DNA from 2 places in the Variovorax sp. VNK109 genome. Region 2 is predicted to be linked to the other one. Evidence: predicted binding sites of a transcription regulator. Region 2 holds the regulator's gene; the other holds the start of a gene.

Region 1 (7,579 bases), on a different contig from region 2:
CGCAGAACTACACGCTCGATCGTCAGGCATGAAAAAAGCCCGGGGCCTTGCGGCTCCGGGCTTGCAGGACGCAAAGCGCCTTGCTTACGGCTTGCTGGCCGTGGGGAACGGCCAGGCTGCTTGCGGATTCAGAGTGGTCTGAGCCGCAGGGGCAGCTACCGCGGGGGCGGCTGCCTTGGCAGCAGGTGCTTTCGCAGCTTTCTTCGCAGCCGGCTTCTTGGCTGCTTTCTTGGCTGCGGGCTTTTTCTTCGCAGCGGGCTTCTTCGCAGCAGCCTTCTTGGCTACCTTCTTGGCAGCGGCCTTTTTCGCCGGAGCCTTCTTGGCAGCAACCTTCTTCGCAGCCGGCTTCTTGGCGGCTACCTTCTTGGCAGCAACCTTCTTTGCCGGAGCCTTCTTGGCAGCGGCCTTCTTCGCCGGAGCCTTCTTCGCGGCTACCTTCTTGGCGGCCGGCTTCTTTGCTGCGACTTTCTTAGCAGCGGGTTTCTTCGCGGCGGCCTTCTTGGCCGGAGCTTTCTTTGCAGTTGCCATTTCTTTCTCCTTGATCAAGTTGAAAAATCAACTAGGTGAAGCGCTTCACGCCTGTTGGGGGCTCGAAGCGATCCATGGTGTTGGGACAACGCCCAGCACCATGAACACGGGAACAAGCGCCGCTTCGCGCTCTATGGCGCGATGGACGGTGCTTGTGAATCTTGACGACATTGTTCTTGTTGAAAGGTCAATCCCAGGAGAGCGCGCCGCCCGACTGATACTCGATCACGCGGGTCTCGAAGAAGTTGCGCTCTTTCTTCAGGTCGATCATTTCACTCATCCACGGGAACGGATTCTCCTCGTTCGGGAAGAGTGCTTCAAGACCAATCTGCGTCGCGCGCCGGTTGGCGATGTAGCGCAGGTAGCCCTTGAACATGGAGGCATTGAGGCCCAGCACGCCACGCGGCATGGTGTCCTCGGCATAACGGTACTCGAGATCGACGGCCTTCTGGAACAGTGCCTTGATCTCGGCCTTGAACTCGGCGGTCCACAGGTGCGGGTTCTCGAGCTTGAGCTGGTTGATCAGGTCGATGCCGAAGTTGCAGTGCATCGACTCGTCACGCAGGATGTACTGGTACTGCTCGGCAGCACCGGTCATCTTGTTCTGGCGACCCAGCGCGAGGATCTGCGTGAAGCCGACATAGAAGAACAGGCCTTCCATCAGGCAGGCGAAGACGATCAGCGACTTCAGCAGTGTCTGGTCGGTCTCGGGCGTGCCGGTGTGGAAGTTCGGGTCCATGATCGCCTCGATGAAGGGGATCAGGAACTCGTCCTTGTCGCGGATCGACTGGACTTCGTTGTACGCGTTGAAGATCTCGGACTCGTCGAGGCCGAGTGACTCTACGATGTACTGGTAAGCGTGCGTGTGGATCGCTTCCTCGAATGCCTGGCGCAGCAGGAACTGGCGGCACTCGGGGGCGGTGATGTGGCGATAGGTGCCCAGCACGATGTTGTTGGCGGCCAGCGAATCGGCGGTCACGAAGAAGCCGAGGTTGCGCTTGACGATGCGACGCTCGTCTTCGGTCAGGCCGTTCGGATCTTTCCACAGCGCGATGTCGCGCGTCATGTTCACTTCCTGCGGCATCCAGTGGTTGGCGCAGGTGGCGAGATACTTTTCCCAAGCCCACTTGTACTTGAATGGCACGAGCTGGTTGACGTCGGTCTGCGCGTTGATGATGCGCTTGTCGGCCGCGCGCACGCGACGATGGTCACCGAGCTTGGTCGTGGCTTGCGTCGGCGCAGCAATGGTCGCGCCATCGTTCAGCGTGCGCACTGCAGGCTGCGAAGAAACGGTCTGGAGGGTAGGGGACGCCTGCGGGAGAGGCGGATACTCCGCCGTGCGGTTGCTGGTTGAACCGCTGGCGGGTGACTGTTGCAGTCCTTGTGATGAGGGCTTGACTTCTTCGTCCCAGGTCAGCATAGGCATTCCAATGTTTCAAATTATCCGGGCATCGCTGTGAATTGAAAAGTGTTCATTCACATCGGGCCCGGATTGTGTTGCTGTATTGCATCGAACGATTCACGTTGTGTGATGCATTGCGTGTTTGCTTCGCTGGCTGTTTTACTGGCAGGCTTCGCAGGTCGGGTCATCGACGCCGCAGAACTTGATGTCGGTTGCGGGCGTTGCGCTCATCTGTTCGCGTGCGGCGGCCGCAGCCGCTTCGAGTGCGCTCATGCGCGGTGCTGCGGCTGCAGACGAGGAGTCGCTGCCCGACGACACGGCATTGAGTCGACCCGACTGCACCGTGGACTTTTCCGCATGCGTCGCGCTGATGGTGCGCAGGTAGTACGTGGTCTTCAGACCGCGCGTCCATGCGAGCTTGTAGGTGTCGTCGAGCTTCTTGCCCGATGCGCCGGCCATGTAGATGTTCAGGCTCTGCGCCTGGTCGATCCACTTCTGGCGACGCGACGCGGCTTCCACCAACCACACCGGCTCCACTTCGAACGCGGTTGCGTAGAGCGCTTTCACTTCCTGCGGCACGCGGTCGATCGGACGCAGCGAGCCGTCGAAGTGCTTGAGGTCCATGACCATCACGTCGTCCCACAGGCCCAGGCGCTTGAGGTCACGCACCAGATAGTGGTTGATCACGGTGAACTCGCCGGACAGGTTCGACTTGACCGACAGGTTGCCGAAGCACGGCTCGATGGAGGCGTCGACGCCGATGATGTTGGAGATGGTTGCCGTCGGGGCGATGGCCACGCAGTTGGAGTTGCGCATGCCGTCGGTGGCGATCTTCTTGCGCAGTGCATCCCAATCCAGCGTGGACGAGCGGTCCACTTCGACATAGCCGCCGCGGGCCTGGCTCAGCAGGTCCAGCGTGTCGCAGGGAAGGATGCCCTTGTCCCACAGCGATCCCTTGTAGCTGGAGTACTTGCCGCGTTCCTTGGCCAGTTCGGTCGAGGCCCAGTAGGCGTAGTAGCAGATCGCTTCCATCGACTTGTCGGCGAACTCGACAGCTTCCTGGCTGGCGTAGGGGATGCGCAATTCATACAGCGAGTCCTGGAAGGCCATGACGCCCATGCCCACCGGACGGTGGCGCATGTTGGAGTCGCGCGCCTTCTTGACGGCGTAGTAGTTGATGTCGATCACGTTGTCGAGCATGCGCATCGCGACCTTGATGGTCTTCTTGAGCTTCTCGTGGTCGACGCCGCCATCCTTCAAGTGCTGCAGCAGGTTCACGGAACCCAGGTTGCAGACCGCGGTTTCGGTGTCGCTGGTGTTGAGCGTGATCTCGGTGCACAGGTTGGACGAGTGCACGACGCCCACATGCTGCTGGGGCGAGCGCACGTTGCAGGCGTCCTTGAAGGTGATCCAGGGATGGCCGGTTTCGAACAGCATCGAGAGCATCTTGCGCCACATGTCGGTGGCCTGCACCGTTTTGTAGGGCTTGATCTCGCCGCGCTTTGCCTTCTCTTCGTAGGCCACGTAGGCCTTTTCGAATTCGGCACCGAACAGGTCGTGCAGGTCGGGCACGTTGGAGGGGGAGAACAGCGTCCACTCGCCCTTTTCCATCACGCGGCGCATGAACAGGTCGGGAATCCAGTTCGCGGTGTTCATGTCGTGCGTGCGGCGGCGGTCGTCGCCGGTGTTCTTGCGCAGTTCGAGGAATTCCTCGATGTCCAGGTGCCACGATTCGAGGTATGTGCAGACAGCGCCCTTGCGCTTGCCGCCCTGGTTCACGGCCACGGCCGTGTCGTTGACCACCTTCAGGAACGGCACGACGCCTTGCGATTCGCCGTTGGTGCCCTTGATGTGCGAGCCCAGCGCGCGGACACGCGTCCAGTCGTTGCCCAGACCACCGGCGAACTTGGACAGCAGCGCGTTTTCCTTGATGGACTCGTAAATGCCGTCCAGATCGTCGGGCACGGTGGTGAGGTAGCACGACGAGAGCTGCGAGCGCAGCGTGCCGCTGTTGAACAGCGTGGGCGTGGACGACATGAAGTCGAACGACGACAGCACTTCATAGAACTCGATGGCGCGGGCTTCGCGGTCGATCTCGTTGAGCGCCAGACCCATGGCCACGCGCATGAAGAAAGCCTGCGGCAGTTCGATGCGCGTCTTGCGCACGTGCAGGAAGTAGCGGTCGTACAGCGTCTGCAGGCCGAGGTAGTCGAACTTCAGGTCGCGGTCGGACTTGAGCGCGGCGCCCAGACGGTTCAGGTCGTACTGGAGCAGCCTCTCGTCGAGCAGTTCGTTCTCGACACCCTTCTTGATGAATTGCGGGAAGTAGTCGGCGTAGGCCTGCGCCATGTCGGCCGGCTGCACTTCGCGGCCGATGATCTCCTTGAAGATCGTGTGCAGCAGCAGGCGGGCGGTGACGTAGGTGTAGTCAGGATCTTTCTCGATCAGCGTGCGCGCGGCCAGGATGGACGCCTTGTAGACCTCGTCCACCGGCACGCCGTCGTAGAGGTTGCGCATGGTCTCGGCCATGATGGGATCGGGACGGACATCGGCGCCGAGATTGGCGCAGGACGATTCGATCAGGCGCTGCAACTGGCCCAGGTCGAGCGGTACGCGCTGGCCGCCGTCGATCACATGCAGTGCGGGCGCGGCCGGCACTTCCTGCACGGTGGACTTGCGCTCCTGCGCGCGGCGCTCGCGGTACAGCACGTAGGCGCGGGCGATCTCGTGGTGGCCGCCACGCATGAGGCCGAGTTCGACCTGGTCCTGCACGTCTTCGATATGGAAGGTGCCGCCGCCCGGGCGCGAACGCACCAGCGCGCGGACCACCGCCTGCGACAGGTTGTCCACCACTTCACGCACGCTGGCGGACGCAGCGCCCTGCGTGCCATGCACGGCAAGAAACGCCTTCATCATGGCGATGGCAATCTTGTTCGGCTCGAACGGCACCACGGCACCATTGCGGCGGATGATCTGGTAATGCGCCAGCGGGTTGCTGGCGGGCTGGCCTGCCGTGTCGGTGTGCTGGGCCGGCACCATGCCGGCGGAAGGGGTGGGCGTGTTCAAAGCGACTTGCATTGCTTCCTCTTTCGTTCGCGAATTCTTGTTGATGTGCCGGCTGGCGGCAGGCAGAAACCCTGATTTCTGCGGTACAGCGACACACTATATCTAGGGTCTGGCGGGATTTCAAGCCACTACGGGTAGTGTGTCGCGACAAAGTTTACCTTCGCCGGAATTGACGCGCTGCAGCGTGGTTGATCGTGCGCGCCGACCCTCGATAGACACCCTTCCACAGGGCGCATCAACGCTGACTCCAGAGTGCCACAACGAGCACTGGCGCGGGCTCTGACGGTGAATGCGCGCGCAAGCCGCGTGGTCTTTAACCGTTACGAATTCCGCTGGAAATTTCGCGCGGAAATCGCGACACCGGCCAGCCGAGAGCGCGTTGAAGAAACGGCCAGTCGAATCCTTCGCCAGGGTCCTGCTTGCGACCTGGCGCAACGTGCTCATGTCCGGCGATATAGGTCACCGGGTAGTGTTGGCTGAGTGCGCTGCACAAGCCCGCCAGCGTTTCGTATTGCGCGGATTCGAACAGCCCGCCCTCCAGGCCTTCGAGCTCGATGCCGATCGAGTTGTCGTTCACGTTGTCGCGGCCGTTGAAGTGCGAACGGCCTGCGTGCCAGGCGCGGTCCGCACAGCTCACGAACTGCCAGAGCTCACCGTTGCGGCGTATGAAGAAGTGGGCCGACACTTCCATGCCACGGATGGTGTCGAAGTACGGATGTGCATCCCAGTCGAGCGTGTTGGTGAACAACTGCATCACTTCGGGCCCGCCATACTGGCCGGGCGGCAAGCTGATGGAATGCACGACGATCAGGTCGATCTCGATGCCTTCGGGCCGGGGCCCATGGTTGGGTGAGGGCACATGACGCGCAAACCGGTACCAGCCTTCGGTCCACAACGCGCTGGTGGCGTCGGTGGTCATTTGCTGTCGGGCGCGTCCTGCGCATCGTCGCCGTCGGGCACGGCGATGTTCAGCCGTGCGATGCGATAGCGGATCTGCCGCAGACTCAGGCCCAGGCGCGCGGCCGCCGCGGTACGGTTGAAGCCGGTTTCCTGCAGCGCCTTGACCAGGATCTCACGCTCCTGGCTGTCCATGTACGACTGAAGGTCCTGCGGCATGCCGTCTGACGCGGGTGATGGTCTGGCGGAGGATGCTGCAGTTGAAGGCAATTCATTCGATGCCGGGCCCGGCATCGATCCGGGCAAGGCGTCGAGATGCAGCTCTTCGCCATCGCTCAAGGCGACGGCACGGTGCAACAGGTTTTCAAGCTCGCGCACGTTGCCTTGCAGCGGATGGGCGGCCAGCTGATCCAGCGCATCGCGGGACAACACGGGCAGGGGCAGGCCCGACTCCTGGGCAATGCGCGCCAGCAAAGATTCACACAATGCGGCCAGATCCTCGCGCCGCTCGCGCAGCGGCGGCAGCGCAATCTCGATCACGTTGAGGCGATAGAACAGATCCTGCCGGAACCTGCCGGTTTGTACATCGCCTGCCAGGTCACGATGCGTGGCGCTGATGATGCGCACGTCTACCGCTTCTTCCTGTGTCGAGCCGATCGCGCGCACATGGCGCTCCTGGATGGCCCGCAGCAGCTTGGACTGCATGACCAGCGGCAAGTCGCCGATTTCGTCGAGGAAGAGCGTGCCGCCCTGGGCGGCCTGGAAATAGCCCTCGCGGTCGTGCGTCGAACCGGTGTACGAGCCCTTGCGCGCGCCGAAGAATTCCGCTTCGAGCAGGTTTTCGGGGATCGCGCCGCAGTTCACCGCGATGAACGGTCCTTCGTTGCGATGGCTGCAGGCATGGATGGCCCGCGCGGCCAGTTCCTTGCCGGTACCCGACTCCCCGCGCACGAGCACCGGCGCCATGCTGCGGGACACCTTGGCGATGCGCGCCTTCACCGTGCGCATGGCCTGCGACTCGCCGACGAGTCGCTGCAGGGCCTGCGCGGCCTGGCCCGAGACCGGCTGCGCCGGCGCAGCCGCAGTGTGATGCGAACGCAAAGGCGCAGCAGCAGACGCCACCGGCAGCACGTTGCCGCCCTGGACGGCGGACGCTACCACGGCGCGGAACTGCTTGAGGTCCACGGGTTTGGTGAGGTAGTCGAATGCGCCAGCCTTCAGTGCTTCGACGGCGTTCTCCGCCGAGCCATACGCCGTCATCACCACGCAGCGCTCCGGACGTTGCTGCGACTGCATGCCCTTGATGAGGTCCAGACCCTGGCCATCGGGAAGCCGCATGTCGGTGATGACCGCGTCGAACCGGTTGTCGCCGAGTTGCTCCCAGGCTTCGGCCAGACACGACGCGGTCTCGACACGATAGCCTTCGCGCAGCAGCGTGAGTTCGTAGAGCGTGCGCAGGTCGGGCTCGTCGTCGACGACGAGGATTTGCGCTGCAGAGTTGGGAACGGCGGCGGAGGTGCTCACGGGGCTATTGTGTCAAATCAGCCGGCGGCCTGGAAGGCGACGGTGAAGGCATTGCCTTGCACCGTCGTGTCATTGCGCAGGCGCTGCGTGCGCTCGTAGCCGATGACGGCGCCGTGCCGCTCGCAAAGCTCGCGACATATATAGAGGCCCAGTCCGCTGGAG
Region 2 (7,579 bases):
ACTGGCCGGGGGGCGGCGGGTATTGCGAAGGTTGTTCATCGTTCAGTTCACCTGCGTGACGAGGATGTGCTGCCGCTTGGCCAGATCGTTGGGACCTTGCCAGCACAACGTGATCGTCACCTTGTTTCGGCCTGCCGGCTTCCCATCGTCAATGTCAACCGGATCGAGTTCCACTTTGATTTGCTGGCCGGTTTCAAGCGAACCCGGCAGGCCTGCCGTCGATTTCACTTTTGCGAGCCAGGCACCGATGGCCGGGATGGAGGTTGCCGCAGTGGTACTGCCAGAGAAGACGCAGTCTGCCCCGTCCGGTTGATATGCAAACGTATTCAGCGAGGCGCCAAATTCCGGCTTGTCGCTTTCTTTGGTGCGGTCCACGTTCAGCCAGATGATCTGCGCAGCCTCATTTGCCAACTGTGCGGCATCAGTGCGGATGTTGGCATCTGTCTGCGCCGAGATCGCAACGCGGCTGGCGGTCATCATCGCAAGGATGCCAAGGGAAAAAATCAGAAGGGACACCAGCGCTTCAATGACAAAGCTGCCTTGTTGAGAACCTGCGGATCGATGGGTGGTCATGCGGGTCTTCCTTAGCAGGTGCGGGAGTCGCCCACTGCTGTCACCATCGGGTCGCACAGGCGAACCTGGCCGCTGACGGACACGCGTACTTGCAGGCAGCGCATGCTGCCGGGGTCCGTCGTCGCGCTCTGGCAGTTGCCGCCCTGCGGATTGCTGAACAGGAACGAAGCAGGCTCATTGAGTGCACCTGTCGCTCCCGCAGGAGCATTCACACTGAGTTGTCCAAGGCTGTTGAAATAGAGGCCCTTGACGCTGCCGCTGGTCGATGTCGCGGTCAGCGTGACAGGCTGCGAGGCGGACCCGTCGCTGCCGGATTGGCCGCTGATGAACAGGTACGTCGCAGGTGGGCTGGGCGACATGTCCTTGACGCGCACGACCCAGTTCCTGCCGCCGACGGTCGGAACGACTGCGTCGACGTTGCTTTCCAGCGGATCCTGATTGGTCAGCACGAATTCGATTGGCGCGGCCTCCGGTACATTGCGGGTGAGCGCTTCACTGCGGGCTTGTTGCAGTGTGGCGACCATGCTCTCGGCAGCCGCCCTGATTTTGCTATTGGCGCTGAACTCCCGCAGTGTCGGAGCGCCGAGTGCCACCAGAGCGGCCAGGATCGCCATCGCGACCACCAGTTCGATCAGCGTGAAGCCGTGAACGCGGCGCCCGGTCAGCACAGATCCCCCTTCTTCGTGATCCAGCAGGTGGTCGTATTGCCTGCCCCGGGCCAGCCAGTGGGCAGCGCCAGTGTCTGCTTCACGCCGGCTTGGTTGATGGTGTAGGTGAAGCCGGCCATGATGGTGCCCGGATTGCCTGTCGCCGTCACTACATAGGTGGTGTCAGTCCGGGTCGGGCACGCGAAGGTGAATTCCTTGGTCGCTGCTGGCAGGGGGGCGACGGTATTGGCGGTGCACGAATCGGTGTAGGTGCGCTTGTCCTGAAAATACTGCTCCATTTTGAGCTTCATCGAGCTCAGTTCCGCGACCGCTTCGGAAATCTTGCTTCGACGGATGTAATCGGAATAAGCGGGAATGGCAATGGCGGCCAGGATCGAGACGATCGAGACAACGATCATCATTTCAATCAGGGTAAATCCATTCTTGCGTTGCATGTCGGGCCTCTTAGCGGTTGGGGAAGGATATAGATGGTCACAACTGTATCTTCCCGCGTGCCGATGGGCGGGAACTCTTTCCCGACAAGTGGCAATTCGTCGTTACAATTATTGGGAGCCGGTGTGAAATAGTTGGCGCTCCCGGCAGAGGACAGGTGGCGTGGACTCTGTAGCTGCGTAAGTCGCCCAGCTTGCGGAAAAAGGCGTCAACGCCGCACTTCATCCACCAGCGCCCGGAACTCGTCGATGTCTTCGAAGCTGCGGTAAACGCTGGCAAACCGCACGTAGGCGACCTTGTCGAGCTTCTTGAGTTCGCGCATGACGAGTTCGCCGATGCGGGTGGAGGGCACTTCGCGCAGGCCCAGGCTGAGGAGTTTTTCCTCGATGCGCTCGATGGCGCTGTCGATCTGGTCGGTGCTGACGGGGCGCTTGCGCAGCGCCAGGTTCATGGAGGCCAGCAGCTTGGCGCGTTCGTAGTCGATGCGCCGGCCGTCTTTCTTGACGATGGCCGGGTAGTTGACGTCCGGCCTTTCATACGTGGTGAAGCGCTTCTCGCAGTCGGCGCACTGGCGGCGCCGGCGGATGAAATCCCCTTCTTCGGACACGCGCGTCTCGACCACCTGGGTCTCGGCGTGGCCGCAGAAGGGGCAGCGCATGGTTACAGCCCGCCACCGGGCCGCCCCAAGGCGGGCTCGGCCCCCTCGGGGGGCAGCGACGACACGAACTGCTGAGCGTAGGGGCTCATTATTTGTACACAGGGAAGCGCGCGGTCAGCGCATTCACCTTGGCGCGAACCGCCTCGATGTTCGCCGGATCGCGCGGATTGTCCAGCACGTCGGCCACCAGATTGGCCGTGGCGCGGGCTTCCTCGTCCTTGAAGCCGCGTGTGGTCAGGGCGGGGGTGCCGATGCGCACGCCGCTGGTCACCATCGGCTTTTCCGGGTCGTTGGGGATCGCGTTCTTGTTGATGGTCATGTGGGCGGCGCCCAGCACGGCCTCGGCTTCCTTGCCGGTGATGCCTTTGGCACGCAGGTCGACCAGCATGACATGGCTTTCGGTGCGGCCGGAGACGATGCGCAGGCCGCGCTGCGTCAGCGTCTCGGCGACGATCTGCGCGTTCTTCACAACCTGCTGCTGGTATGCCTTGAACTCGGGGCTCAGCGCTTCCTTGAAAGCCACGGCCTTGGCCGCGATCACATGCATCAACGGGCCGCCCTGCAGACCAGGGAAGATGGCGCTGTTGATGGCCTTCTCATGCTCGGCCTTCATCAGGATGAAGCCGCCGCGCGGGCCGCGCAGGCTCTTGTGCGTGGTGGAGGTCACGACGTCGGCGTGCGGCACCGGGTTGGGGTAAACACCTGCGGCGATCAGGCCGGCGTAGTGGGCCATGTCCACCATGAAGATCGCCCCGACGTCCTTGGCCACCTTGGCGAAGCGGGCAAAGTCGATGCGCAGCGAATAGGCAGATGCGCCGGCCACGATCAGCTTGGGCTTCGACTCATGCGCCTTGCGCTCCATGGCGTCGTAATCGATCTCTTCCTTCTCGTTGAGGCCGTAGGACACGACGTTGAACCACTTGCCCGACATGTTCAGCGGCATGCCGTGCGTGAGGTGGCCGCCCTCGGCCAGGCTCATACCCATGATGGTGTCGCCTGGCTTGAGGAAGGCGAGGAACACGGCTTCATTGGCTGAGGCGCCGCAGTGCGCCTGCACATTGGCGGCGTCTGCGCCGAAGATCTGCTTGATGCGGTCGATCGCCAGCTGCTCGGCGATGTCGACGTATTCGCAGCCGCCGTAATAGCGCTTGCCCGGGTAGCCCTCGGCGTACTTGTTGGTGAGCTGTGTGCCCTGCGCGGCCATGACGGCGGGCGAGGCGTAGTTTTCGCTGGCGATCAGCTCGATATGGTGTTCCTGGCGGGCGTTCTCGGCCTGGATGGCAGCCCAGATCTCGGGGTCGGTCTGTTCGACGAGGATGTTGCGGTTGTACATGGATGGCAGTCCTGAAACGTTGGCCTTGCAAAACAAGGGCTGCCCAGGCGAACGGCTGAACACCTGCCGGCGGCAGGCGGTGCGCTTCCCAGTGGTTGACGGGGGCAAGCCCCGTGCTTTTCCACGTCAGCGCCTCGCTCGCGGGAGCGGGCACCTATCGCCAGTTGCGCACGGGCTGGAGTTTAACTGAGCCGGCGCAGTTTGCGCCAGCCGATCAGGACTGGGACAGCAGAGCCACCTTGTCGGCGGAAGGCGGATGTGCGATCGGACCGGCTTCGACCGGGATCACCTGAACCGGCGGCGCGGCAGGCATCGGCGGAACCACCGGCATGGCGCGGCCCGAGGCCACGACCATCAGGCGGGCGTGTTCGGCCATCACCTTGGCGGCATAGCCACCGTCGTCTTCGAGATTGGCCGCACCCACGTAAAAGCGCAGGCCTCCCTCGAGCGAGCCGGCGCGGGCGATGCATTCCTGCAGCACCTTCACGCCCACCCGCAGATTGGCCACGGGGTCGAATGCGGCCAGGGTGCCGCCGAAGCTGTCGTATTTGTCGGTGTGGACCTTGGTCATCACCTGCATCAGCCCCTGTGCGCCGACAGGGCTCTGCGCGAAAGGGTTGAAGCTCGATTCCACGGCCATGATGGCCAGGATCAGCGTCGGGTCGAGTTTGGCCTTGCGGCCGACCTCGTAAGCCTCCGCCACCAGCACGCTCAACGGCTCGGGCGCCACCTTGTACTTGCGGCTCAGCCAGAAAGCCACGGCCGCCTGGTCCTTGGGGAGGGCATGCGGGTTGGCGGCAGTCGCGCGCTCCATGGCGCTCGGCTCGGGCGTGATGCCCAGGGCCGCGATCTGGCGGGCCTGGAGCCAGCCCATCAATTTCTCTTCGCCCGTCTGACGCAGGTCAGGGCGGGCCGTCAGTGTGATCACGCCGAATACGACGGCCAGGCCCAGCAGGGCGAAGCCGTTGTGCGTGATCTCGAAAAAGCCCTCGGCCACATCGGACGCGAACGTCTGTACGGCCTGGACTGTTTTCTCTAACGCTGTCATAGCACTTCCTCATCGTGGCGCGGACCTTGGGAGACTGCAGGAGGCAGTCGCAGGGTACGTCGTTGGATTGGTACGCCATCTGGTTCCTGCCCGCTTGGGAATGCTCTGGGCGTCTGTGGAACCGATGTAGCCGGGGTCGGCAGCGGGTTCGTGTGTCCCTGAAAGCTGGGACGGGGCGGATTGTAAAAACATTCTTAATATCTAGTCAAGAATATCAAATCAATCTTTCATAAGTAAAAATATCTTACAAATGCGGGTTTTCATCAGGCAATCGCTGCTTTGGAAGCCATAGAAAAGCATTTTTTGAAATCCTGAGGCCCATTTGCTAAGTTTCCCGGGCCTGAATGTTCAGGCATACCGCCAGAGGTAGCCGGCACCAGAGGTGACGGAAAACCGACGGCAACCCTTGGGCGCAATCCATTGCGCCCGGCAGGCTGGAACAACACGCTTCCAGTCTTGCAAAACCGAGACGGCATGGGCCTTCGCGTCAGCCGTCGAGCCCGACCATCCGGCTGAAGGCCAGGTGGCCGGGCTTTCTTCTTTCTGGTCGATCCGGGGTACCCGGTCCCGCCTCTCAATGGCTGACTTCGGTTGACCTCGTGTTGCCCGGCGATGGACACTTCCACGCATGAGCAACATGGCGCAGATTCTCGGCAGGAAATGGGTGCGAAAGGTGCTGTGGGCCGTGTTGGGCCTGCTTGCGATCTGGGCCGTGGCGTGGGTCGCCGTGCCCCCGCTGGTCAAGTCCCAATTGCAGAAGCAGGCCAGTCTGGCGCTGGGGCGCGATGTCACGGTAGGCGAGGTTGATTTCCGTCCATGGTCGCTCGAGTTGACACTGCGGCAACTGAGCATCGCCGGTGCGGAGGGTGCGCCGCCCCAGTTGACGGTGCAACGTATCTATATAGATGGTGAGCTGCAGTCCCTGCTTCGGCTGGCGCCGGTCGTCGACGCGGTTCAGGTCGATGAGCCGCTCGTGCGCCTTCGCCATCTGGGCGCGGGGCGCTACGACATCGACGATGTGCTGCAGAAGCTGTCGGGCGGCGTCGAGCCGGAAAAGCCTGCCGACCCGCTTCGCTTTGCGCTCTACAACCTGGCCATCCAGGGGGGCTCCCTGGATTTCCAGGACGACAGCGTCGGCAAGACGCACGCGCTGCGGGATTTCGCGCTGGGCGTGCCGTTCCTGAGCAATCTGCCATCGCAGCGCGAGGTGAAAGTGCTCCCCCGCCTTGCTTTTTCCCTCAACGGAAGCCGCTTCGACTCCACGGCCGAGGGCACGCCGTTCGACGAAACGCGCAAAACGGATGCGGCATTCCGGTTGAATGGCTTCGATCTGTCGCCCTATCTGGCCTATCTTCCGGCTTCTCTTCCTGTCCGGCTCAAAACCGCTTCGGTGGATGCCGACATGAAGGTCTACTTCGAACAAGTGCCCCAGATGGCCGTGCGCCTGAGCGGCACCGTCCAGATCTCCGGTCTCAAGTTGACGGACAGGCAGGACGCGCCCTTGCTCGATTTCCGCAGCCTGCGGATCGGGCTGGCCGACGTGCGCCCGCTGGAACGCTCGGTCAAGCTGTCCGAGCTCGTGCTCGACACGCCGGAGCTGGCGGTAACCCGTGGAGCGGGTGGGCAGGTCAATCTGGTGGAGATCGCCACGCCGCCAAAGCCGGCTGAGGCGAAAAGTGCGCCTACTGCGGTGGCCGTTCCGGACACGGCAACTCCCGGTCCGGCCTGGCGTGTCGAACTCGCCAGGCTCTCGGTCCAGGGAGCCACCGTCAAATGGCACGACGCGACCCTGCGACCTGCAGCAGATCTGGCGCTGACGGATTTCGGCATGGAAGCCAATGCTGTCGCGTGGCCGGCCAGCCAGCCGATCCCGTTCAGCGGCGCCGGCAAACTCGCCCAGAGCCAGATTTCATTCAAGGGAGAGGCGACGGCTGACGCCGCGCAGCTGGACGCGCAACTCGACGGCTTGTCGCTTCAGGTCGTCGCGCCATATCTGCGCCCGTTCATCGAGCCCACCTTGTCCGGCACGCTCAGTGCGCAAACCCGGGTGGCGTGGAAACCCGACGGCCTGCAGATCGCCGTGCCTGCCGCGTCGATTGCCAATGTGGCGCTGGCGAATGGCAAGACGCAACTCGCCGGGCTCGGCAAGCTGGAGGTTGCCGACGTGCAGGCCGACTTGGCAAAGCAGACTCTTGCCGTCGGCCGCCTTGGAATCACCCAGCCCAGGCTGCGTGTCGAGCGTGATGCCGACGGTGTCTGGATGTATGAACGATGGCTGCGGAGCACGACACCAGCCGGCGCATCTTCCGCGGAAAGCTCCAAGCCTTGGGCCGTGACGCTGGCCGAATTCAGCCTTGAGGGTGGCGCCGTGTCGTTTGCCGACCGTTTTGCCGCGCGCTCTTCCCGCAGGCCGGTTGCGCTGGAGGTCTCCGCGCTCAAGCTGCTGGCCCGCAACGTCGCGCCTGACACCGCGCGTGCCGCGCAGGTGAACATGTCGGCGCGCATCGCGACGCCCCGCAGCGAGCCGGGTCGTGTGGATTTCCGTGGCACCGTGGCCCCTCGACCGCTGGTCGCGCAAGGTCGACTCGAGGCCGTTGCCGTGCCGGCTCATGCTTTCGCGGCCTATCTCCAGCAGTTCCTGAACATCGAGCTGCTGCGTGCGGATGCGAGCTTCCGCGGACAAGTCCGGTTCGCGCAGATGCCGGCAGGTCCGGCCGTCCAGGTGTCGGGCGATACGTCGCTGGAAGATTTCCGTGCGAACACGGTGCCGCTGGCGCAGGTGGCTGGAGCGCCGGCCGGTTTCAGCATCAGCGAAGAGCTGCTCAGCTGGAAAGCGTTGAGCCTGCGCGGACTGGAGGTGGCCATGG

Evidence for each region. The regulator NrdR, encoded in region 2, represses ribonucleotide reductase genes. The targets are predictions, from matches to a motif close to CACNANATNTNGTG.
Region 1: a site for NrdR is predicted at 5,091-5,104, ahead of ACO2Q9_RS13860 (ribonucleoside-diphosphate reductase subunit alpha). Genes of this name have one in related genera too.

Annotation. Positions count from the first base shown of each region.
Region 1 is NZ_JBMSDV010000003.1:592,133-599,711, forward strand. It holds gene ACO2Q9_RS13845 (carbohydrate kinase family protein) at 1-32, shown strand, start outside; gene ACO2Q9_RS13850 (histone H1-like DNA-binding protein) at 85-528, opposite strand; gene ACO2Q9_RS13855 (ribonucleotide-diphosphate reductase subunit beta) at 716-1,948, opposite strand; gene ACO2Q9_RS13860 (ribonucleoside-diphosphate reductase subunit alpha) at 2,090-5,008, opposite strand; gene ampD (1,6-anhydro-N-acetylmuramyl-L-alanine amidase AmpD) at 5,310-5,915, opposite strand; gene ACO2Q9_RS13870 (sigma-54-dependent transcriptional regulator) at 5,912-7,417, opposite strand; gene ACO2Q9_RS13875 (sensor histidine kinase) at 7,435-7,579, opposite strand, start outside.
Region 2 is NZ_JBMSDV010000001.1:229,314-236,892, reverse strand. It holds gene ACO2Q9_RS01110 (PilW family protein) at 1-39, opposite strand, end outside; gene ACO2Q9_RS01105 (type IV pilus modification PilV family protein) at 43-573, opposite strand; gene ACO2Q9_RS01100 (prepilin-type N-terminal cleavage/methylation domain-containing protein) at 585-1,241, opposite strand; gene ACO2Q9_RS01095 (type IV pilin protein) at 1,235-1,675, opposite strand; gene nrdR (transcriptional regulator NrdR) at 1,882-2,331, opposite strand; gene glyA (serine hydroxymethyltransferase) at 2,420-3,664, opposite strand; ZMP/ZTP riboswitch at 3,699-3,842, opposite strand; gene ACO2Q9_RS01080 (transglycosylase SLT domain-containing protein) at 3,879-4,712, opposite strand; gene ACO2Q9_RS01075 (DUF748 domain-containing protein) at 5,341-7,579, shown strand, end outside.